4 regions of the Streptomyces sp. NPDC055254 genome follow, and region 2 is predicted to be linked to each of the others. Evidence: riboswitches for the same ligand, from Rfam matches in the RefSeq annotation. Region 2 holds a riboswitch; each other region holds the start of a gene.

Region 1 (5,456 bases), on a different contig from region 2:
GCGAGGATCAGCCTGCCGGTCGTCAGGGAGCCGCCGCGGCGGGCCAGCGCGTAGACGGCGACGAGCGCCGCCAGGGAACCGGCGAAGGCGGCGAGCGGTACGCCGAGTTGTCCGGCGACGGCGAGGACGCCGGTACCCGAGCCGAGGACGATCACGAGGACGGCGCCCGCCGAGGCCCCGGAGGAGGCGCCGAGCAGGAAGGGGTCGGCGAGCGGGTTGCGCACGAGCGCCTGCAGCACCGCGCCCGCGACGGCGAGCCCGGCGCCGACGACGGCGCCCAGGATGACGCGCGGCGCCCGTACGTCCCACACGATGGTGGCGAACGCCCCGGTGGGCCTGCGGCCCGACAGGCCGCCGAGGACGATGTCGACGACCTGGCCGGGAGCGATCCGTACGGGCCCCAGCGCCAGGCCCGCGACGGCGGATCCGAGGAGCGCGGCGGTGAGCAGGAGGAGGATCAGGACCGGCGGGAGGCCACCGCCGCCGCCCGCCGGGGCTCCGGCTCCGGGACCGGCGGTGGCCCCGCGGAGGGCCACGGACGGACGGGGCGTCACGCGGCGTCGGGGTGCAGCTGGCCGCCCAGCGCCTCGACGGCGTCGGCGACCCGGACGCCGAGGACGGCCGAGGAGAGCGGCAGGACGACGAACCGCCTGTTCTTGACGGCGGGAACCTCCGCCAGGGCCGGGTCGTTCAACAGCCGCTGCTTCTTGGCGTCGACGGTGGTGCCGCCGTAGTCGTAGATGAGGACGACCTCGGGCTTGCGCTCGATGACCTTCTCCCACGCCACGTCACCGAAGGTGTCGTCGAGGTCGGCGAACACGTTCGCGCCTCCGGCGAGGGAGATGATCTCGGTCCCGATCCCCCTGCCGCCCGAGGTGAAGGCGGATCCCTCGCCGGAGTCGTAAACGAAGACGGTCGGCCGGGCCTTGTCCTTGACCCGGGCGGCGACGGCGTCGACGCGCCGCTGCTCCTCCTCGATGAGCCGCGCGCCCCGCTCGGGTACGCCGAAGGTCCGGGCGACCTCGGTGATCTCGGTCTTGAGCACGTCGAGACCGACGGGGCCCTCGGTGCAGTACTCGACGTTGAGCCGGGTGTTGATCCCCGCCTTGCCGAGTCCTTCGCGGTCGCGGCCCTGCGCCTTGTCGAAGGCGCTCGCGTAGCCGCCGTACACGAAGTCGGGGTCCGCGCCCAGCAGCACCTCCTGGGAGGGGTACTCCCGGGCCAGCACCTTGATCTTGTCGTAGGCCGGACGGTAGGCGGGCAGCACCGCGTCGTCGAGGTAGGCGGAGCCGGCGATCCGGTCCTCCAGCCCGAGGGCGAGCAGCACCTCGGTGGCGTGCTGGTTCATGGTGACGGCGCGTCGCGGCGGAGCCTGATAGGTGGTGCTCACACCGCAGTTGGTGACGGTGTACGGGAATCCGGGCGCGGCGGCCGCGCCGGGGGCCGGCTTCCCCGCGTCCGGTGAGGCACCGCAGGCGGCCACGGGCAGCAGGAAAGCGAGGGGTACGAGTGCGCGCAGAGCGGCGCGGGAACGTGACATGGCGAAGCCTCTCCGGGGGATCCGCGTCCCCTGGTCGACGTGAAGAGGCGGTGCGTCAGTGTCTGACTTCCGGTTCCCCGCGCGGGGAATCCGGTCACAGTGGCGGGACCGCACCGGAATCGCACCGGTTTCCTGTCCTGCACCGCCTGGGCAATGCGCCCCAGCTTGCCACACGTTCCGCCGCCCCGACCCGCACGCCCCCGCCAAACGAGAAAGGCCCGCATCGGCGGGAGTTCCCGCGGGGAGGGGGCGCTTTCGCCCCTGGGCTCGGTACTCGATCCCTTGAAGCAAGCACTCCAGCTTGTCGGCGTCACGCGCGCAGATCGCCTCCGGCGAGTCCTTGGCTTCGTACTCCGCGACCAGATCCTGAATCGTCGATGCCAGAATCTCGGGCATACCCGCCGTCTGGTCGGCGGTCACCGCCGCCGGATCGGCTGCGGTCGAGTACTTCCTGCCCAGGTGGTTCACGTCGCCGGTGCGGGTCTCCTGGGTGTCGTGCCAGACGGCGAGGAACGCGGCCCGCGCGGGGTCCGCGCCTTCCAGTTTCGCGATGATCGAGGCGATGAGCGAGGTCCGCCAGGAGTGCTCGGCCGGCGAGGGCTTGACGGTCTCGGCTCGGTACGGCGTCCGCCCGGCCCACGCGGCCGGGCGGATGCTCACCCCGTCGAGAGCCGCCGACCTGGAAGACGTGGGAGCGGTGTACTGGCGCCGCCCGACATGGCCGTCCTTCACCCACCTGGGACCGGACGACGCCCGGTTCGCGGCCGCGCAGACGCGCTACGGGCTCGGCGGTGTGCTGCACGCGCTCCACGGCCCCCTCTGGGTGAACCACCCCATGCGGAACGCCGAAGCCGCCTACAAGCCGCACCAATTGGCCTGCACTCTTCGCCTGGGGCTGACCGCGCCACCCACCCTGATCACCAACGACCCGGCCGACGCGCGCGAGTTCGCCGCCGCTCACCCTGCAGTGATCCACAAGACGCTCCGGGCCACGCCCTACGAGCGGGACGGCGTCCCTGTTGTGTCGTGGGCGGAGCAGGTCACCGCAGACGAGATCGACGACCGGATCCGAGTCGTCCCGCACCTCTTCCAGGCACGGGTCGACAAGGTGTGCGACGTCCGCGTCACGATCGTAGGCCGCCAAGTCTTCGCTGTGCGCATCGATTCCGAACTCCTGGACTGGCGGCGGGACTACGCTGCCCTGGCGTACTCGGTGGCCACGCTTCCCGCCCCGCTGGAGGAAGCCCTGCTCGCCTTCCTCGATGCCTTCGGCCTCGTATCCGGAAGCTTCGACCTCGCAGTGGACCGTGCCGGCGCCTACTGGCTGCTGGAGCTGAATCCGAATGGTCAGTGGGGCTGGCTGGAGGAGCACACCGGGCTCCCCATGGCGGCCGCCTTCGCTGACCTGCTCTCCCGAGGAGGTACCCGGTGATCGATACCAGCCCCCAGCGGCAGGCCCTCGCCGATGGGCTCGAAGCCGCGGGCGCGATCCGCACCCCGGCCTGGCGGAAAGCCGTTGAAGCCGTCCCCCGTGAGGTGTTCCTGCACCCCGGCGTCTTCCTCCCCACCGGCGGGGGACTCTGGAAGCCCGTAACCGCGGCCGGCACGGACCCGGCCGAGTGGGCCCGGATCGCGTACACCGACGACTCCCTCGTCACGCAGCTCGACGGGCACCTCACCCCCGACCAGGCTCCCGGCCCGGTACCAGGCACCCCGAGCTCGTCATCCACGATCCCGCGGCTGGTCCTGGAGATGATCGAGGAGTTGGAGGTCGAGGACGGGCACCGCGTGCTGGAGATCGGCACGGGCACCGGGTACTCCGCTGCCTTGATGTGTCACCGCCTGGGCGAAGACAACGTCACGACGATCGAAGTGGATCCGGGCGTCGCCGCCCGCGCCGACACGGCCCTGGAGGCCTTCGGCTTCTCCACCTGGACCGTGACGGGGGACGGGCTCCTCGGTCTGCCCCGGCGCGCCCCCTACGACAGGGTGATCGCCACCTGCGGAGTCCGACGCATCCCCTACACGTGGGTACGGCAGACCCGCCCCGGCGGCGTCATCCTCGCCACCATCGGGTCGCTGCTCAGCGGGACCGGCCTCGCGAAGGTCACCGTGGGCGATGACGGGACGGCCGAAGGGCGGTTCATCGCCCACGCCAGTTTCATGCAGGCACGCTCCCAGGCTGTCGTGCCCATCGCCGGAGACCTGTCCTCCCGCGTGGCGTACCCCAGTTCGGAACGGCCGGCCTCGGTCGCTCCGACCGACCTCGACGAGCCGATGCAGGCCGTCCTGGCGCAGCTGGCAGCACCGACAGCCCAAGTCCTACGAGCCCGGACGGCGACGGGCGCACCGCTCTTCTACCTCTTCGACCCGGACCGGGAGGCCTTCGCCGAGCTGGTGAACGACGACGACGGATGGCTCGTGCGTCAGGGTGGCCCCGTATCCCTGTGGGACGACATCGAGCGCGCCCTTCTCGGATGGCACGACCTCGGCCGGCCCGGCATCGCCGAGTTGCGGCTGCGGGTGACCGAGCGCGCGCACACGTACTGGATCGACGGTTCGCCGAACCTGCACTGGCAGCACCCGCTTGGCTGACACCCGCTGACTGCCTCGGCCGGTCCCCTTCCAGCCTGGGCTTTTCTCGCGACTCCCCACCCGGCAGCCGACTCCAGCGTCGGGCAGGGCTTCCATGGCCGGATCGTCAGGCGTTCGGGCCGGCGGGGGGCCGGCTGGCGATCCTGAACGCAAGAGAGCCCCGCCGAATCATCGGCGGGGCTCGTACCTTTTCCCAGCACAGGAGGCTCGCGCGTCCCGTTCTGCGTGGCAGGGGCGGCAGGATTCGAACCTGCGGCCTTCGGTTTTGGAGACCGGCGCTCTGACCAGCTGAGCTACACCCCTTCGGCGAGACCAACCATGACACGGCTCGGGCCGAAGATCCACTCATTACATCGATCAACCGGGTGGAAGTTCCGATCCGCCACGGGCGCCGAATCCTTTCGGGCGGCCGATAGGTCCGGCGTCCGCTCCGGCCCGGCCGCGGCACCGCGGCCGGCTGCTCCCGCGCCCGGAACCCCGTTCCTGACGTGTCCGGGGCGGGCCGTCCGACCTGGCACTTTCCGCCACCCCCTTGACCACTCTGGTCCAGACCAATAGTTTCCGGCTTGCACCGCGCACGCGCTCACGCCCCACTCCCCGCATCCGCAAAGGAAGCCCATGCGCCGCAGCATGCTCGGCAGGCTGGTCATCGCCGCCTGCTCCCTCTCCCTGCTGACCGCCTTCGCACCCGCGGCCGGCGCATCGCACGACAAGGAGCCGGGCGCCCACGACCGTTCGTACAAGAAGGTCGGGTACTTCACCCAATGGGGCGTGTACGGCAGGGACTTCCAGGTCCAGGACCTGGATGCGAACGGCTCCGCCGGCAGGCTCACGCACATCAACTACGCCTTCGGCAACGTCAGCCCGGAGGGCAAGTGCTTCACCGGCAACGTCCCCGGTGAGGCCGACGCGTGGGCCGACTACGTCCGCCCGCTCGACGCCGAGAACTCCGTGGACGGGGTCGCCGACACCTGGGAGCAGCCGCTGGCGGGCAACTTCAACCAGCTGCGCGAGCTCAAGGCCAAGCACCCCGGCCTGAAGGTGCTCATCTCGCTCGGCGGCTGGAGCTGGTCCACCCACTTCTCGGACGCCGCGCTCACCCCCGCCTCCCGCAAGGCCTTCGTGGAGTCCTGCATCGACCTCTACATCAAGGGCAACCTGCCCCAGGACGGCACCCGCGGCGGCGCGGGCGCGGCCGCGGGGGTGTTCGACGGGATCGACCTCGACTGGGAGTGGCCCGGCTCCGCCGGTGACACCGACACGAAGTTCCGTCCGGAGGACCGGCGCAACTTCACCGAGCTGGTCAAGGAGTTCCGCACAC
Region 2 (5,456 bases):
GTCGAGCAGCGTCAAGTAGAACTGGACGTGCACGGCCTCCTCGAACAGCTGGCGCGACAGGTACAGACGCGCCTCGGGGGAGTTGATGTGCTTGTAGAGGGTCAGCACCAGGTTGTTCGAGACGATCGAGTCACCGGTCGCGAAGAACGCGACGAGCCGGCCGATCATGTGCTGCTCGGAGGGCGTCAGCTTCGCCAGGTCGGCGACGTCCGAGTGGAGGTCGACCTCCTCGACCGTCCAGGTGTTCTTGATCGCGTCGCGGTAGCGCTCGTAGAAGTCCGGGTAGCGCATCGGACGCAGGGTCAGTTCGAAGCCCGGGTCGAGCAGGTTCTTCTGGGTGGAGCTCATTACTGGCAGGCCTCGCAGGACTCGGGGTTCTCAAGGGAGCAGGCCAGCGCGTCGGCGTCGACGGCCTGCGGAAGGGGAGTGGCGGCGGCCGGGACGGCGGCCGCGCCCGACGCGGCACGGGCGATCTTCGTCGCCGGACGCGAGCGCAGGTAGTACGTGGTCTTCAGGCCCTTCTTCCAGGCGTACGCGTACATCGAGCTGAGCTTGCCGATGGTGGGCGTCTCCAGGAACAGGTTCAGCGACTGCGACTGGTCGAGGTACGGGGTGCGGGCCGCCGCCATGTCGATCAGGCCGCGCTGCGGGATCTCCCAGGCCGTGCGGTACAGCTCGCGGACCTCGGCGGGGATCCAGCCGAAGCCCTGGACCGAGCCGCTGGACTCGCGCAGCGCCTCACGGGTCTGCGCGTCCCAGACGCCGAGCTCCTTCAGCTCGTCCACGAGGTAGGCGTTGACCTGGAGGAACTCACCGCTCAGCGTCTCGCGCTTGAAGAGGTTGGACACCTGCGGCTCGATGCACTCGTAGACGCCGGCGATCGAGGCGATCGTCGCGGTCGGAGCGATGGCGAGCAGCAGGGAGTTGCGCATGCCGGACTTCGCGACGCGGGCGCGCAGCGCGTCCCAGCGCTCCGGCCAGGTCGGCTCGACACCGTAGTGGTCCGGGTGCAGCACGCCCTGGGCGGTGCGGGTCTCGGCCCAGGCCGGGAGCGGGCCGTTGCGCTCGGCGAGGTCGCAGGAGGCCTCGTACGCGGCCAGCATGATCCGCTCGGAGATCTTCGTGGACAGGGCCTGCGCCTCGGCGGAGTCGAAGGGCAGCCGCAGCTTGAAGAACACGTCCTGCAGGCCCATCGCGCCCAGGCCCACGGGGCGCCACTTCGCGTTGGAACGGCCGGCCTGCTCGGTCGGGTAGAAGTTGATGTCCACCACGCGGTCGAGGAACGTCACGGCGGTGCGGACGGTCTCGTCGAGCCGCTCCCAGTCCATCTCGCCGGACTCGCTCAGCACGAACGCGCCGAGGTTGACCGAGCCGAGGTTGCAGACGGCCGTCTCGCCGTCGTTGGTGACCTCGATGATCTCGGTGCAGAGGTTCGAGGAGTGGACCACGGTCCCGGGCAGAGCGGTCTGGTTCGCGGTCCGGTTGGAGGCGTCCTTGAAGGTCATCCAGCCCTGACCGGTCTGTGCGAGGGTGCGCATCATCCGGCCGTACAGGTCGCGGGCGGGCATCGACTTCTTGGCGAGCCCGGCGGCTTCGGCCTTCAGGTACGCGGCGTCGAAGTCGTCGCCGTACAGGTCCACCAGCTCGGGGACGTCGGCCGGGGAGAACAGCGACCAGTCGGCGTCGGCGTTCACGCGGCGCATGAACTCGTCCGGCACCCAGTGGGCGAGGTTCAGGTTGTGCGTACGGCGCTGGTCCTCGCCGGTGTTGTCGCGGAGCTCCAGGAACTCCTCGATGTCCGCGTGCCAGGTCTCCAGGTACACGGCGGCGGCGCCCTTGCGGCGGCCGCCCTGGTTCACGGCGGCGACGGAGGCGTCGAGGGTCTTGAGGAACGGCACGATGCCGTTGGAGTGCCCGTTGGTGCCCCGGATCAGCGAACCGCGGGCCCGGATGCGGGAGTACGAGAGGCCGATGCCGCCGGCGTGCTTCGACAGGCGCGCGACCTGGTGGTAGCGGTCGTAGATCGAGTCGAGCTCGTCCAGCGGGGAGTCCAGCAGGTAGCAGGAGGACATCTGCGGGTGCCGGGTGCCGGAGTTGAAGAGCGTGGGGGAGGACGGCAGGTAGTCCAGGCGGCTCATCAGGCGGTACAGCGAGGCGACTTCCTCGACGGCCTGGACGCTCAGGTCCTCGGCGAGACCGCAGGCCACGCGCAGCATGAAGTACTGCGGGGTCTCCACGACCTGGCGGGTGATCGGGTGGCGCAGCAGGTAGCGGCTGTGCAGGGTCCGCAGGCCGAAGAAGCCGAAGCGGTCGTCGGCGCCCTCGGCCAGGGAGTGTTCGACCAGCGCGTCCAGCCGGCTCGCGTGGGTGCGGACGAACTCCGCCGTGCGGTCGGCGATGAGCCCCTCGCGGTGGCCGACCTCGACGGACGCGGAGAAGGAGGTGGAACCCTGGCTCGCGGCCTCGTCGGCTACGGCCAGCGTCAACAGCCGGGCGGCGAGCCGGGAGTACGCGGGGTCCTCGGAGATGAGACCGGCGGCGGCCTCGGTGGCCAGGCCGCGCAGCTCGGCCTCGTCGGCGACGGAGCTGCGGCCGCGCAGCGCGGCGGCGGCGACCCGGCCGGGGTCGGTGTCGGGGAGGTCCGCCGTGAGTTCGGTCAGGGTGCGCAGCAGAGCGGCCCCGGGCCCCCCGGGCTCGGCCGCGGTCTCGGTGTCGACGGACTCGAAGCGCGGTGCGGAAGGCGCGATGGTCACGGGGGGAGCTCTCCCTCGCTCGGTCCGGTCATCGGCGGAGCGGCGCGCGAGCGGGCGCATGCGGAACTGGGCACGCGTCGGCCCGGACAGGGCAGGCAGTACGTGCACCGCATGGCGTCCCTCGGCCCAACCGCGAGGCCCGGACGTACGACACCCGGTTCGGTCGAGCCGGGCGCGCTGTCGGCAGGTCCTCGGACTTGCGATGCACTGATCAGCGCATTTCATACCGTTGCGGGACAGTTCCGGATTCGCACCGGATTCCCCTGCGGCGACAGCAGCCATGAGCATACATGTGGGGGCGGGTGTCTGCGGTAGCCCCCACATGTTGTGTCGGCGTGGCTACGGTGCGAGCCGGTACCCACGGAGCGGGGGCCGGTGGGTGAGCGGCGCCGGGCCCTCGATCGGGGCCGGGTCCCGCTCGTCGAAGTCGAGGGTGCCGGTCGGCGAGGCAGGCCTCGGGGGCGGTCCCGCCGAGTGTGCGCCGGCCGCGTCCCGGGGCGCCCCGGGCACACGGAGCGCGCGCACGCGTACGGGCCGCCGCCTCCTGGTGGGGAGGTGACGACCCGTTCGTGGCCGCGGAGCCGTGCGTACGGCCTCAGCAGCAGCGGAAGCCCTCGCGGGGGTCCGCCTCGCGGGAGTCCGTGCGGGCGCGCTCGAAGGCCCTGCGGGTCAGGACCTCCGCGTCCGGGTCGTGGGAGCGGGCGTGGGCGAGGTAGCGGTCGTACGCGGCCTCTCCCGAGAACTCCCGCAGGTAGAACCAGGTCTTGGCCAGGACTGCCCGCAGCGCGCTCATGAGGCCGCGGGCTCCTGCTCCTTCACCCGGCCGCCGTTCGAGTCGAGGCCCGCGGCGGAGAGTTCCGCACGCTCCTCGGCGGTCGGGATCAGGCCGGCCGGCGCGATGATCTTCGACTCGGTCCACGGGACCTCGGAGAGCTTCACGGACTGCGGGTGGGCGATGGCCTTGAAGCAGGTCCGGGCCGCGTCGATCAGCACGATGATGATCAGGACCGCGAACAGCGCCGACAGCACGCCGTCCACGGTGGCGTTGGTGACCACGGTGTGCATCTCGTCCATGGTCTTCGCGGGCGGCAGCACCTTGTCCGCGTCGATGCCCGCCTGGTACTTGTCGCGCTGGGCGAAGAAGCCGACCTTCACGTCCTGCGAGAAGATCTTCTGGTAGCTCGCGGTGAGCGTGACCGACACGTCCCAGGCGAGCGGCACGCCCGTCACCCAGGCCCACTTGAGCCGCCCGGACTTGACCAGCAGCGTGGTGCAGACCGCCAGGGCGACCGCGGCGAGCAGCTGGTTCGCGATGCCGAACAGCGGGAAGAGCTGGTTGATGCCGCCCAGCGGGTCCTTGATGCCGACCCACAGGAAGTATCCCCAGCCGCCGACGACGATCGCGCTGGCGAACCAGACGCCGGGCTTCCAGCTCACGTCCTTGAAGGACTTGTGCACGTTGCCGAGGGTGTCCTGGAGCATGAACCGCCCGACGCGGGTACCGGCGTCGACCGTCGTCAGGATGAACAGCGCCTCGAACATGATGGCGAAGTGGTACCAGAAGGCCTTCATCGCGGTGCCGCCGATGACGGCCGAGAAGATCTCCGACATTCCGAGTGCGAAGGTCGGCGCGCCACCGGTACGGGAGAGCAGGCTGGTCTCCTCGACGTCCTTCGCGGCCTGCGCGAGGGCCTCGGGGCTGATGGCGAAGCCGAAGTTCGTCACTGCCTGCGAGGCGGTCTCGACGGTGGTGCCGATGACGCCGGGAGGGGAGTTCAGGGCGAAGAAGAGGCCGGGCTCGATGATGCAGGCCGCGATCATCGCCATGATCGCGACGAAGGACTCGGTGAGCATCGCGCCGTAGCCGATGACCCGGACCTGGGTCTCCTTCTGGATCATCTTCGGCGTGGTGCCCGAGGAGACCAGGGAGTGGAATCCGGACAGGGCCCCGCACGCGATGGTGATGAAGACGAACGGGAACATCGAGCCGGCGAAGACCGGGCCGTCGCCGCGGGTGGCGAAGTCGGTGACGGCGGGCATCTTCAGCGTGGGCATCGCGATGACCACGCCCAGCGCCAGCAGCGCGATGGTGCCGACCTTCATGAAGGTGGAGAGGTAGTCGCGGGGCGCCAGCAGCATCCACACCGGCAGGACCGAGGCGAAGAAGCCGTAGGCCACCATCCAGATGACCAGCGTCTCCTTCTCCAGGGTGAAGGTGTCCGCCCAGGAGGACTCGGCGACCCAGCCGCCCGAGACGATGGCGAGCAGGAGCAGGGCCACGCCGATGGCGGAGACCTCGGTGACCCGGCCCGGGCGCAGCACGCGGAGGTAGAAGCCCATGAAGAGGGCGATCGGTATCGTCATGCCGATCGAGAAGACGCCCCAGGGGGAGTGCGCGAGCGCGTTGACGATGACCAGCGCCAGCACCGCCAGCAGGATGATCATGATGGCGAACACGGCGACCAGCGCGGCGGCTCCGCCGACGGGGCCGATCTCGTCCCGGGCCATCTGGCCGAGCGAGCGGCCGTCGCGGCGGGTGGAGAAGAACAGCGTGACCATGTCCTGGACGGCGCCCGCGAAGATGACGCCCGCGACGATCCAGATGGTCCCCGGCAGGTAGCCCATCTGCGCGGCGAGCACGGGTCCGACCAGCGGCCCGGCGCCGGCGACGGCGGCGAAGTGGTGGCCGAAGAGCACCCGGCG
Region 3 (5,456 bases), on a different contig from region 2:
CGATCCGGCCGGCGGCGGTGGAGTGGACGGTGAGGCGCGGCCCGCCGGGCAGCGGGCACCCGGGCCGGTGCCGCAGGGCGGCGCCGGCGGCGTACCGGCCGGCCGCGACGGCGGCCGCGCCGGCGCCCAGGAGCATGGTGGTGACGGCCGCTGCCGTCGCTGTCGCGGTACGCACGGCTCCAGTGTCGGGGCGCCGATCCCGGGGGGCCACCGGAGGGGCGCGGCCCGGCCGCGCCGCGGCGGGCGTGATCCATCTCTCCTTCCGGTTCCGGAGGGCGCCGCCCGTATGTCCGGGATCCGGCGCGGAGGGGTTCATTCACCCGGCTTTGACGTGCATTAATCGATGTATCTCCGCCAGAACCGGGACGAAGGTTCCGATCGCGTGGCGAGGCAGTACACCGATCGGCCCGTGCCAGTTCATCTTCCGTTCATCCAGGTTGCCTACGGTCGCCGAGCCACTGACGTCAAACAGAAGCCTGGGTAAATGGAGCACATAACGCTTCTCCTCGGGATCGTGATCATCACCGCTCTCGTGTTCGACTTCACGAACGGTTTTCACGACACGGCCAACGCGATGGCCACCACCATCTCGACCGGCGCCCTCAAGCCCAAGACGGCGGTGGCCATGTCCGCCGTGCTCAACCTCGTCGGCGCGTTCATGTCCGTGGAGGTCGCCAAGACGATCTCCAAGGGCCTCGTCAACGAGGAAGGCATCCAGCCGGAAGTGATCTTCGCCGCTCTGGTCGGCGCGATCCTCTGGAACCTCGTCACCTGGCTGGTCGGCCTGCCCTCCAGCTCCTCGCACGCCCTGATGGGCGGCCTGATCGGTGCCGCCGTCGCCTCCGCCGGAATCGGCGCGGTCAACGGCAGCGTCGTCGTCACCAAGGTGCTGATCCCCGCGATCGCCGCGCCGCTCGTCGCCGGTCTGGCCGCGATGCTGGCCGCGAAGGTCACGTACAAGCTCGGCGGCAAGGTCGGCGAGAAGACCTCCGCGAAGGGCTACCGCACCGGTCAGATCGCCTCGGCCGGTCTCGTCTCCCTCGCGCACGGCACCAACGACGCGCAGAAGACGATGGGCATCATCACCCTGGCGCTCGTCGCCGGGAACGCCCTGCCCGCCGGCGCCAACCCGCCGGTCTGGGTCATCGTCTCCGCCGGTCTGGCCATCGCGATGGGCACCTACCTGGGCGGCTGGCGCATCATCCGCACCATGGGCAAGGGCCTCACCGACCTCCAGCCGCAGCAGGGCTTCGCCGCCCAGACCTCTGCCGCCAGCGTCATCCTGGCCTCGTCGAGCCTCGGCTTCTCCCTCTCCACCACCCACGCGTGCTCCGGCGCCGTCATGGGTGCGGGTCTGGGACGCAAGGGCGGGGTGGTCCGCTGGTCCACCGCCACCCGCATGTTCATCGCGTGGGGCCTGACCCTGCCGGCCGCCGGCCTGGTCGCGGCCGGCGCCGAGCTGGTCATGCGCACCGGTGACGTCGGCATCGCCGCGGTCACCGTCTTCCTGGTCGGCTCCTGCCTCGCCATCTGGCTCATCTCGCGCCGCCAGGTCGTCGACCACCACAACGTCAACGACGTGCAGCCGGTCGGCGCCGAGGAGCCGGGTGTGGTCACCACGGCCATGGCCGCCGTCACCGTCCCGCCGACCCTCGCGGCCGCCACCACCGCCGCGGTGAGCGACGAGGACCTCAAGGCCACCATCCCGGCCGCGACGACGACCCCGGCGGCTCCGGCCGCCGCGGTCTGACCGAGACAGACAGAGGAACGGCAGTATGAAGATCGACTGGGAAGCACTCGGCTCCGTCTTCGGGGTCAGCCTCTCCGCCACCGTCGCCCTCGTGGCCCTGTTCACCCTGGGCCTGGTGGGCCTGTCCAAGCACGAGGCCGCCACCGAGCAGGGCGGCGCCGCCACCCTGGCCCGCAGCGGTGCGTACGCCTGCTTCGCGCTGGTCGCGGCGGCCGTGGGCTACGGGATCTACCTGATCGTCGCCTGATCCGGCGCGCCGAGGCGCGTCCGGTTCGCCGCGGCAGCTCCCCCCGGGTTCTTCCCGGGGGGAGCTTTCGCATGCCCGGCCGGACCCTCGTCGCAGGTCAACGGCGAGTTGACGGGCGTTCTCGGTGCGTGGTGGACTGCCCGAGCCAATACGGCGGCATGGAGAGGAAGTCCGGTGCGATTCCGGCGCGGTCCCGCCACTGTCACCGGGGAGCGCACGCGGCGCGTGCGTCCCGGGAGCCAGGAACTCTCGCCGCCGGACACGTCGAACCAGGGCGCGGACCCTGAGTGAGGACATACCTGCCACCATGCGTGCCGATCGCGTTTTCGCGTACGGCGCCGCGGCGGGCCTGATCGGCGACCGGATCCTCGGGGATCCGCGCCGAGGGCACCCCGTGGCCGCCTTCGGACGAGCCGCCGCCGCGGTGGAGCGCGCCCTGTGGCGCGACGACCGCGCCCGGGGCCTCCTGCACACCCTGGTGTGCGCCGGGGGCGCGACGGCGGTCGGCGCACTGGGCGCCCGCGCCGTGCGCTCCGCACCACCCGTGGTCCGGATCGCGCTGACCGCCGCCGCCACCTGGGCCGTCGTGGGCGGCACCTCGCTGGGCCGGGAGGCCCGCACCATCGGCGCGGCGCTCGCCGCCGGCGACACCGAGGCCGCCCGGCGGCGGCTGCCCCACCTGTGCGGACGCGACCCGCAGTCCCTGGACGAGCAGCAGATGGCCCGCGCCGTCGTGGAATCCGTCGCCGAGAACACCTCCGACGCCGTCGTCGGCGCCCTCGTGTGGGGCGCCGTCGCCGGGGTGCCGGGCCTGCTCGCCTTCCGGGCCGTGAACACGCTCGACGCGATGGTCGGCCACAAGTCCCCCCGCTACCTGCGCTACGGCTGGGCCTCCGCCCGGCTCGACGACGCGGCGGGCTGGCCGGGCGCCCGGCTGACGGCGCTGGCCGCCGTACTGGCCGGACCCGACCGGCGGGGAGCCGTACGGGCCTGGCGCGCCGACGCCGCCGCGCACCCCAGCCCCAACGCCGGACCCGTGGAGGCCTCCTTCGCCGGCGCCCTCGGCGTACGGCTGGGCGGCACCCTGGCGTACGGGGGCCGGGTCGAGCACCGGGCCGTGCTCAACGGCGCCCGGGGGCGGGCGGTGGAGGTCGCGGACATCGAGCGCGCGGTGCGGTTGTCGCGGCGGGTGACCTGGCTGGCTCTGGGGGCCTGCGCGGTCGCCCGGCTCGCGGTCGCCCGCGCGACGGGGGCCGGTACGTGGGCTTCGAGGGCCTGCGGCACGACGAGGGGAGGACGCGCATGAACGGCGCGAAGCACGGCGGCGGACTGCTCGTCGCGGGAACGACGTCGGACGCGGGCAAGAGCGTGGTCACGGCGGGCATCTGCCGCTGGCTGGCCCGCAGCGGTGTGAAGGTGGCGCCCTTCAAGGCCCAGAACATGTCGCTGAACTCCTTCGTGACGCGCGAGGGCGCCGAGATCGGGCGCGCCCAGGCCATGCAGGCGCAGGCGGCCCGCGTGGAGCCGACCGCGCTGATGAACCCGGTGCTGCTCAAGCCGGGCGGCGACCGCACCAGCCAGGTGGTGCTGCTGGGCAAGCCGGTGGGCGAGATGAGCGCCCGCGGCTACCACGGGGGCCGCCAGGAGCAGTTGCTCGGCATCGTCACGGACTGCCTGGAGCAGCTGCGGGGCACGTATGACGCCGTGATCTGCGAGGGGGCGGGGAGTCCGGCCGAGATCAACCTGCGCCGGACCGACATCGTGAACATGGGCATCGCGCGGGCCGCGCGCTTCCCGGTGGTCGTCGTCGGCGACATCGACCGGGGCGGGGTCTTCGCCTCCTTCTTCGGGACGACGGCGCTGCTGTCCCCCGAGGACCAGTCGCTGATCGCCGGATACCTCGTCAACAAGTTCCGGGGCGACGTCTCGCTGCTGGAGCCGGGCATGGAGATGCTGCGCGGCCTCACGGGCCGGGCGACGTACGGGGTGCTGCCCTTCCGGCACGGCCTCGGCATCGACGAGGAGGACGGCCTGCGGGTCTCGCTGCGCGGCGCCGTGCGGGAGTCCGTGGTGGCGCCGCCGGTCGGTGAGGACGTGCTGCGGGTCGCCGTGTGCGCGGTGCCGCTGATGTCCAACTTCACGGACGTCGACGCCCTGGCCGCCGAGCCGGGCGTCGTCGTGCGGTTCGTGGACCGGGCCGAGGAACTGGCCGACGCGGACCTGGTCGTCGTACCCGGCACCCGGGGCACGGTGCGGGCCCTCTCCTGGCTGCGCGAGCGCGGGCTCGCGGACGCCCTGGCACGGCGGGCGGCCGAGGGCCGCCCGGTGCTGGGCATCTGCGGCGGGTTCCAGGCGCTGGGCGAGCACATCGAGGACGAGGTCGAGTCGCGGGCCGGCTCGGTGGCCGGCCTCGGACTGCTGCCCGTGCGGGTGCGGTTCCGGACGGAGAAGACCCTGGCGCGGCCGACCGGCTCGGCGCTGGGCGAGCCGGTCTCGGGGTACGAGATCCATCACGGCGTGGCCGAGGTGCTGGGCGGCGAGGCCTTCCTGGACGGCTGCCGGGTCGGATCGGTGTGGGGCACCCACTGGCACGGCTCGCTGGAGTCCGACGGCTTCCGCAGGGCGTTCCTGCGCGAGGTCGCGGCGGCGGCCGGGCGGCGCTTCGTACCGGCCCCGGACACCTCGTTCGAGGCCTTGCGGGAGGAGCAGCTGGACCTGCTCGGCGATCTGATCGAGGAGCACGCGGACACGGACGCGCTGCTGCGGCTGATCGAGACCGGCGCCCCGGCGGGCCTGCCCTTCCTGCCGCCGGGGGCGCCGTGAGCGCCCGGCGGGGCTTCCCCCCGCCCGGCCCCTTCCCGGAGCCGGGCTCCGGCCCGGTCCGCAGCACCGAAGGAGTGAGCAACACATGAGCACGCCCTATCCGTTCACCGCTGTCGTCGGTCAGAGCGACCTGCGGCTGGCGCTGCTGCTGAACGCCGTGAGCCCGGCGGTCGGCGGTGTGCTCGTGCGCGGCGAGAAGGGAACCGCCAAGTCCACCGCCGTGCGGGCCCTGTCGGCCCTGCTTCCGCAGGTGGACGTGGTGCCCGGGTGCCGCTTCTCGTGCGCGCCCGGCGCGCCCGACCCGGCCTGCCCCGACGGTCCGCACGAGACGGGGCCCGGGAGCGCCCGGCCCGCCCGGATGGTGGAGCTGCCCGTCGGCGCCTCCGAGGACCGCCTCGTCGGCGCCCTGGACATCGAACGGGCCCTCGCCGAGGGCGTGAAGGCCTTCGAGCCAGGGCTGCTCGCCGACGCGCACCGCGGGATCCTGTACGTCGACGAGGTCAATCTGCTCCACGACCACCTGATCGACCTGCTGCTGGACGCCGCCGCGATGGGCGCCTCCTACGTCGAGCGCGAGGGCGTCTCGGTGCGCCACGCGGCCCGCTTCCTGCTCGTCGGCACGATGAACCCGGAAGA
Region 4 (5,456 bases), on a different contig from region 2:
TGGCCCGGCTTCACCGGCACCCGGTCGAGGTACGTGGTGTAGCCGACGAGCACCTCGGCGTCGGCCAGCGCCCGCCGGGTCTGCGGGGTGAGCCACAGCGGACCGGCCGGGCCGGTGCCGACGACGACGACCTCGCCGGGGCCGGACGGCACGCTGCCCGGATTGCCGATCCGGCTGGGGACGACGGCGACGGCGAAGTAGGGGACGCTCTCCGCGTCGGTGTCGGCGAGCCGGCCGGTGCGCTCCCCGGCCATCGTCGCGCGCTCGACGTACCGGGCCTCCGCGAGCCGGCCGCTGCTCTCCATCGCGCCGCGCACGGCGGGGAAGGTACGGCCGAGCTTCATCACGACCGCCGAGTCGGTGGCGGCGAGGCGGGCGGTGAGCTCCTCCTCGGGCAGGGTGCCGGGGAGGATGGTCAGGACCTCCTCGCCCTCCACGAGAGGGGTGCCGAGCCGGGCCGCGGCGGCGCTCACCGAGGTGACCCCGGGGACGACCTCGGTCTCGTACCGGTCCGCGAGCCGCTTGTGCATGTGCATGTACGAGCTGTAGAAGAGCGGGTCGCCCTCGGCGAGCACGGCGACGGTCCGGCCGGCGTCCAGGTGGACGGCCAGGCGGGCGGCGGCGGACTCGTAGAACTCCTCCATCGCGCCCTGGTAGCCGCCGGGGTGGTCGGTGGTCTCGGTGGTGACCGGGTAGACCAGCGGCTCCTCGACGTGGTCGGCCCGCAGGTGCTTCGCGGCGATCGAGCGGGCGATGGACCGGCCGTGCCGGGCGCTGTGGTAGGCGACGACGTCCGCCTCGGCGATCACCTCGACGGCGCGCAGGGTCATCAGGGAGGGGTCGCCGGGTCCGAGCCCGACCCCGTACAGACGGCCCTTTGCCGCCGTCGCGCCGGCGGCGCCCGCGGTGGTGTCGGCCCGGTGCTCCACGGTGCTCATTCGGCCACGCTCGCGATCGCGTTCACGGCGGCGGCGGCGATGGCGCTGCCGCCCCGGCGGCCGCGCACGATCAGGTGGTCGAGCCCGGAGGGGTGCGCGGCCAGGGCGTCCTTGGACTCGGCGGCGCCGATGAAGCCGACGGGCACGCCGATGACTGCGGCGGGGCGCGGGGCGCCCTCCTCGATCATCTCCAGCAGCCGGAACAGCGCGGTCGGCGCATTGCCGACGGCGATCACAGAGCCCTCCAACAGGCCCCGGTCGCGCCACACTTCGAGCGCGGCGGCGCTGCGCGTGGTGCCCATCCGCGCCGCCAGTTCCGGCACCGCCGGGTCGGAGAGCGTGCAGATCACCTCGTTGTCGGCGGGCAGCCGCTTGCGGGTGACCCCGCTGGCGACCATCTGCACGTCGCACAGGATCGGCGCGCCCGCCTCCAGGGCGGCGCGGGCCCGCAGCACGACCTCGGGCGTGTACCCGAGGTCCTGCGGGAGGTCGGTCATTCCGCAGGCGTGAATCATGCGCACCGCGACCTGGGCGACGGAGGCGGGCAGCCCGGAGAGGTCCGCCTCGGCGCGGATCGTGGCAAAGGACTGGCGGTAGATCGCGGCGCCGTCCTTCTCGTACTCGAACACGGTGTACTCGCTCATTTCTTCACTGCGTCTACGGACGGTGCTTCTGGTACTTCATCGGAAGGAACGGGGACGTTGCGGGCGACGGCGAGGGCGGCCGCCAGGCCGGCGCCGTGCGCCACGGCCCGCCCGTGGACGGACAGCCCGTAGTCGGACCGCCCCTGGTCGGTCGGCCCCTGGTCGGACCCGGTGGCCACGACGTCCACCCAGGCCGTCCCCCGCGGATGCCCGCAGCGGCGCTCACAGCCGGACCAGTGCACGGGCAGCGGCCCCCGCGCAGCCTGGACGACCGCGCGCGCGTCGGCCCGTACGTCGGCCAGCGCCTTGGCGCAACCGGGGCGCCCGGTACAGGCGGTGACGCCCTGCCAGGGGCTGTCGGGGTCCACGACGAGCCCGGCGGCGCGCAGCCGGGCCGGGGCGTCGAGCGGTGGCGGGACGGGCGCGTTCGGGACGACGACGGTGCGCCACGGAGTGATGCGCATCCCGCCGCCGGCCCGGTCGGCGACCTCGACGAGCGCCCGCCACTGGGCGGTGCTGAGCCTGCCGAGCGGGGGCAGTACGCACAGCGGCGCGCCCCGGCCGCTGCCCGAACCCCCGGGCACCGGCGGCGGCGCGTACGGCCACCGCACCACGGGCACCGGCTGCGCGGCGATCCCGGCGGCGGCGAGCCTGCCGGTCAACTCCGCTTCGTCCAGGGCGTGTCCGTCGGGCAGCTCGCGCACCCGCCAGGCCCGCGTCCCGGCCGCGTCGGCGGCGTCGAGGAAGTACTCGGCGGCGAGCAGCGCCGCCCTCGGCGCGTCCGCCGCGTCCACGGCCACGGCGCCGGGGGCCCCGCCGAGCCGCACGAGCGCCCGACCGTCCGCCTGCCCGAGCACGGTCACGTCCGCCGCCAGCGCGACCACGTCCCCCCGCCCGTCGTCGAAGGCGAACAGGAACCGCCCGGACAGCGCGGTGACGCGCGCGTTGCCGCACAGCAACCGGTCCAACTCCCGCACCCACGGCATCACATCGGGCCGGGACGTGCATCCGGCGTCAGCGCCACCGGAACCCGACCCGCCGGAACCGGGCCGCACAGGGCCGGAGGCAGGCCGGGAAACGTCGAGCCGCCCGACCTCGGACCGCCCGGAACCGGCATCGAGCCGCCCGACCTCGGATCGTCCGGAACCGGAATCGCATTCCATGATTTCGGGCACACCGGACATCGGGGTGGCCACGATGTTCCGCACGCGCTCGTGGCTGGGCGCGGGCAGCAGCCCGGCGGCGTCCAGCAACTCCGCCAGACCGGCGCCGCAACCTTCCCGCAGACCGCGCAACTGAACGTTGCCGCGCGAGGTGAGTTCCAGATGGCCGTCCCCGAACCGGTCGGCGGCCACGCCCAACACCGAAGCCTGGTGGGCACTCAGCTCTCCGCCCGGAATCCGCACGCGCGCGAGGTACCCGTCGTCCGCCGCGTGCAGGCGCAGCGCGCCGGGGCAGGAGTCACCGCGCTCCCGTATGACGGGTTCATCCCGCGATGCGGCGGAAGGGGGCTGGGGCATGGCGGCGAGCATACCCACGATTCCCCACCCCCGACCTGTGTCCGTCGCCACCCCCACCCGACCACCCCACCCCGCGCGCCCCGACCCAACCCGGCCCCGCCCCGCCCTCCAGCCCCGCCCGCGTCCGAGGCGCCCTCCAGCCCCGCCGGCGTCCGAGGCGCCCTCCAGCCCCGCCGGCGTTTGAGGCGCGGGGCCCAGGGCAGAGCCCCGGCAGCGCCACCGCACCGACCACCCCCACCGCCACCCCACCCGCGCGGTCCGACCCGGCCCGACCCCCACGCTCCCGGCCAGGGCAAAGGCCGCCTAGGATGACCACCGGCGGACCACACCGGCCCGCCGTCGCCGAGGACGGCGACATGGGAGGAAGCCCGGTGCGATTCCGGCGCGGTCCCGCCACTGTGAACCCCCGCGGAGCGATCACGCGATCAACGGGGTGAGTCAGGAACTCCCGCTGTCCTCACTGCCCGGGGCGCGGAAACCCCGAGGAAGGCCTGCCGCCGCATGATCCTGCTGCTGTCGACGTCCGACACCGATCTGCTCAGCGCCCGCGCCGCGAACACGGCCACCACGGCGAACCCCACGCCCCCGCCGAGCCCGGCGGACCCCACGAACCCAGCGCCCCTCCCGGCACCCGCCCCGTACCGCTTCGCGAACCCCTCCCGCCTCCCCCTCGACGACCTACCCGCCCTCCTCGACGGCGTCGACCTGGTCGTCGTACGCCTCCTCGGCGGCCTCCGCGCCTGGCAGGACGGCCTCGACCTCCTCCTCGCCGCCGACCAGCCCCGTCCCGTCGTCGTCCTCACCGGCGAACAGGCCCCGGACGCCCAGCTGATGGAGGCCTCCACCGTCCCCATCGGCATCGCCGCCGAGGCCCACGCCTACCTCGCGCACGGCGGCCCCGCCAACCTCGCCCAGCTCGCCCGGTTCCTCTCCGACACCGTCCTGCTCACCGGCCACGGCTTCGAGCCGCCCGCCCCCGCCCCCACCTGGGGCCCGCTGGAGCGCACCCCCGGCCGGACCGACGGCCCCCGCGTGGCCGTGCTGTACTACCGCGCCCACCAGATGAGCGGCAACACCGCCTTCGTGCACGCCCTGTGCGAGGCCGTCGAGGCCCACGGCGCCCAGCCGCTCCCCCTCTACGTCTCCTCCCTGCGCACCCCCGAGCCGGAACTGCTCGCCACCCTGGAGGGCGTCGACGCGGTCGTCACCACCGTCCTCGCGGCCGGCGGCACCCGCCCCGCCACCGCCTCTGCGGGCGGCGACGACGAGTCCTGGGACGCGGGCGCCCTCGCCTCCCTCGGCGTGCCCATCCTGCAGGCCCTGTGCCTGACCGGGTCGCGCGCCGCCTGGCAGGAGAGCGACGAGGGCCTCTCCCCCCTCGACGCCGCCACCCAGGTCGCCGTGCCCGAGTTCGACGGACGCCTGATCACCGTCCCGTTCTCCTTCAAGGAGTTCGACGAGGACGGCCTGCCCGCCTACGTGGCCGACCCCGAACGGGCCGCCCGCGTCGCGGGGATCGCCGTACGCCACGCCCGGCTGCGGCACATCGACCGGCGCGACAAGAAGGTCGCGCTGGTCCTCTCCGCGTACCCCACCAAGCACTCCCGCATCGGCAACGCGGTCGGCCTCGACACCCCGGCCAGCGCCGTCGAACTGCTGCGCACGCTGATCGCCGGCGGCTACGACTTCGGTCCCGTCGAGAACATCCCCGGCCTGGTCTCCGGCGACGGCGACGAGCTGATCCGCGCCCTGATCGAGGCCGGCGGCCACGACCAGGACTGGCTCACCGAGGAGCAGCTCGCCCGCAACCCGGTCCGCATCCCGGCCGCCGACTACCGGCGCTGGTTCGCCGAGCTCCCGGCCGACCTGCGCGCGAGCGTGGAGGAGCACTGGGGCGAGGCCCCCGGGAACATGTTCGTCGACCGCTCCGCCAACCCCGAGGGCGACATCGTGCTCGCGGCCCTGCGCCGCGGGAACCTGCTGATCCTCATCCAGCCGCCGCGCGGCTTCGGCGAGAACCCGATCGCGATCTACCACGACCCGGACCTGCCTCCCTCGCACCACTACCTGGCCGCGTACCGCTGGATCCAGGCCCGCGCGGAGGACGGCGGCTTCGGCGCCGACGCGATGATCCACCTGGGCAAGCACGGCAACCTGGAGTGGCTGCCCGGCAAGAACGCCGGCCTGTCCGCCTCCTGCGCCCCCGACGCCGCCCTCGGCGACCTGCCGCTGATCTACCCGTTCCTGGTCAACGACCCGGGCGAGGGCACGCAGGCCAAGCGCCGCGTGCACGCCACCTTGGTGGACCACCTCGTACCCCCCATGGCGCGGGCCGAGTCGTACGGCGACATCGC

What was found. A riboswitch is a leader RNA that binds a small molecule or an ion and turns the genes downstream of it on or off. The one in region 2 is predicted to bind cobalamin.
Region 1: it holds a riboswitch for cobalamin, as region 2 does, so the genes downstream of both, ACWFQ8_RS20115 (ABC transporter substrate-binding protein) here and ACWFQ8_RS02160 (ribonucleoside-diphosphate reductase subunit alpha) in region 2, are expected to answer to the same signal.
Region 3: it holds a riboswitch for cobalamin, as region 2 does, so the genes downstream of both, ACWFQ8_RS16090 (cobalamin biosynthesis protein) here and ACWFQ8_RS02160 (ribonucleoside-diphosphate reductase subunit alpha) in region 2, are expected to answer to the same signal.
Region 4: it holds a riboswitch for cobalamin, as region 2 does, so the genes downstream of both, cobN (cobaltochelatase subunit CobN) here and ACWFQ8_RS02160 (ribonucleoside-diphosphate reductase subunit alpha) in region 2, are expected to answer to the same signal.

What each region holds. Positions count from the first base shown of each region.
Region 1 is NZ_JBSGQV010000020.1:42,637-48,092, reverse strand. It holds gene ACWFQ8_RS20120 (FecCD family ABC transporter permease) at 1-461, opposite strand, end outside; gene ACWFQ8_RS20115 (ABC transporter substrate-binding protein) at 551-1,540, opposite strand; cobalamin riboswitch at 1,577-1,716, opposite strand; partial or broken gene ACWFQ8_RS20110 (HD domain-containing protein) at 1,799-2,137, opposite strand; gene ACWFQ8_RS20105 (ATP-grasp ribosomal peptide maturase) at 2,091-2,972, shown strand; gene tgmC (ATP-grasp peptide maturase system methyltransferase) at 2,969-4,135, shown strand; tRNA gene ACWFQ8_RS20095 (tRNA-Trp) at 4,362-4,438, opposite strand; gene ACWFQ8_RS20090 (glycoside hydrolase family 18 protein) at 4,754-5,456, shown strand, end outside.
Region 2 is NZ_JBSGQV010000001.1:490,354-495,809, reverse strand. It holds gene ACWFQ8_RS02165 (ribonucleotide-diphosphate reductase subunit beta) at 1-348, opposite strand, end outside; gene ACWFQ8_RS02160 (ribonucleoside-diphosphate reductase subunit alpha) at 348-2,753, opposite strand; cobalamin riboswitch at 2,919-3,051, opposite strand; gene ACWFQ8_RS02155 (CstA-like transporter-associated (seleno)protein) at 3,349-3,546, opposite strand; gene ACWFQ8_RS02150 (carbon starvation CstA family protein) at 3,543-5,456, opposite strand, start outside.
Region 3 is NZ_JBSGQV010000013.1:141,198-146,653, reverse strand. It holds gene ACWFQ8_RS16105 (alpha/beta hydrolase family protein) at 1-175, opposite strand, end outside; gene ACWFQ8_RS16100 (anion permease) at 485-1,750, shown strand; gene ACWFQ8_RS16095 (hypothetical protein) at 1,776-1,997, shown strand; cobalamin riboswitch at 2,114-2,267, shown strand; gene ACWFQ8_RS16090 (cobalamin biosynthesis protein) at 2,305-3,303, shown strand; gene ACWFQ8_RS16085 (cobyric acid synthase) at 3,300-4,820, shown strand; gene ACWFQ8_RS16080 (putative cobaltochelatase) at 4,906-5,456, shown strand, end outside.
Region 4 is NZ_JBSGQV010000003.1:24,064-29,519, reverse strand. It holds gene ACWFQ8_RS04260 (precorrin-2 C(20)-methyltransferase) at 1-938, opposite strand, end outside; gene ACWFQ8_RS04255 (precorrin-8X methylmutase) at 935-1,582, opposite strand; gene ACWFQ8_RS04250 (cobalamin biosynthesis protein CobG) at 1,579-3,102, opposite strand; cobalamin riboswitch at 3,428-3,563, shown strand; gene cobN (cobaltochelatase subunit CobN) at 3,604-5,456, shown strand, end outside.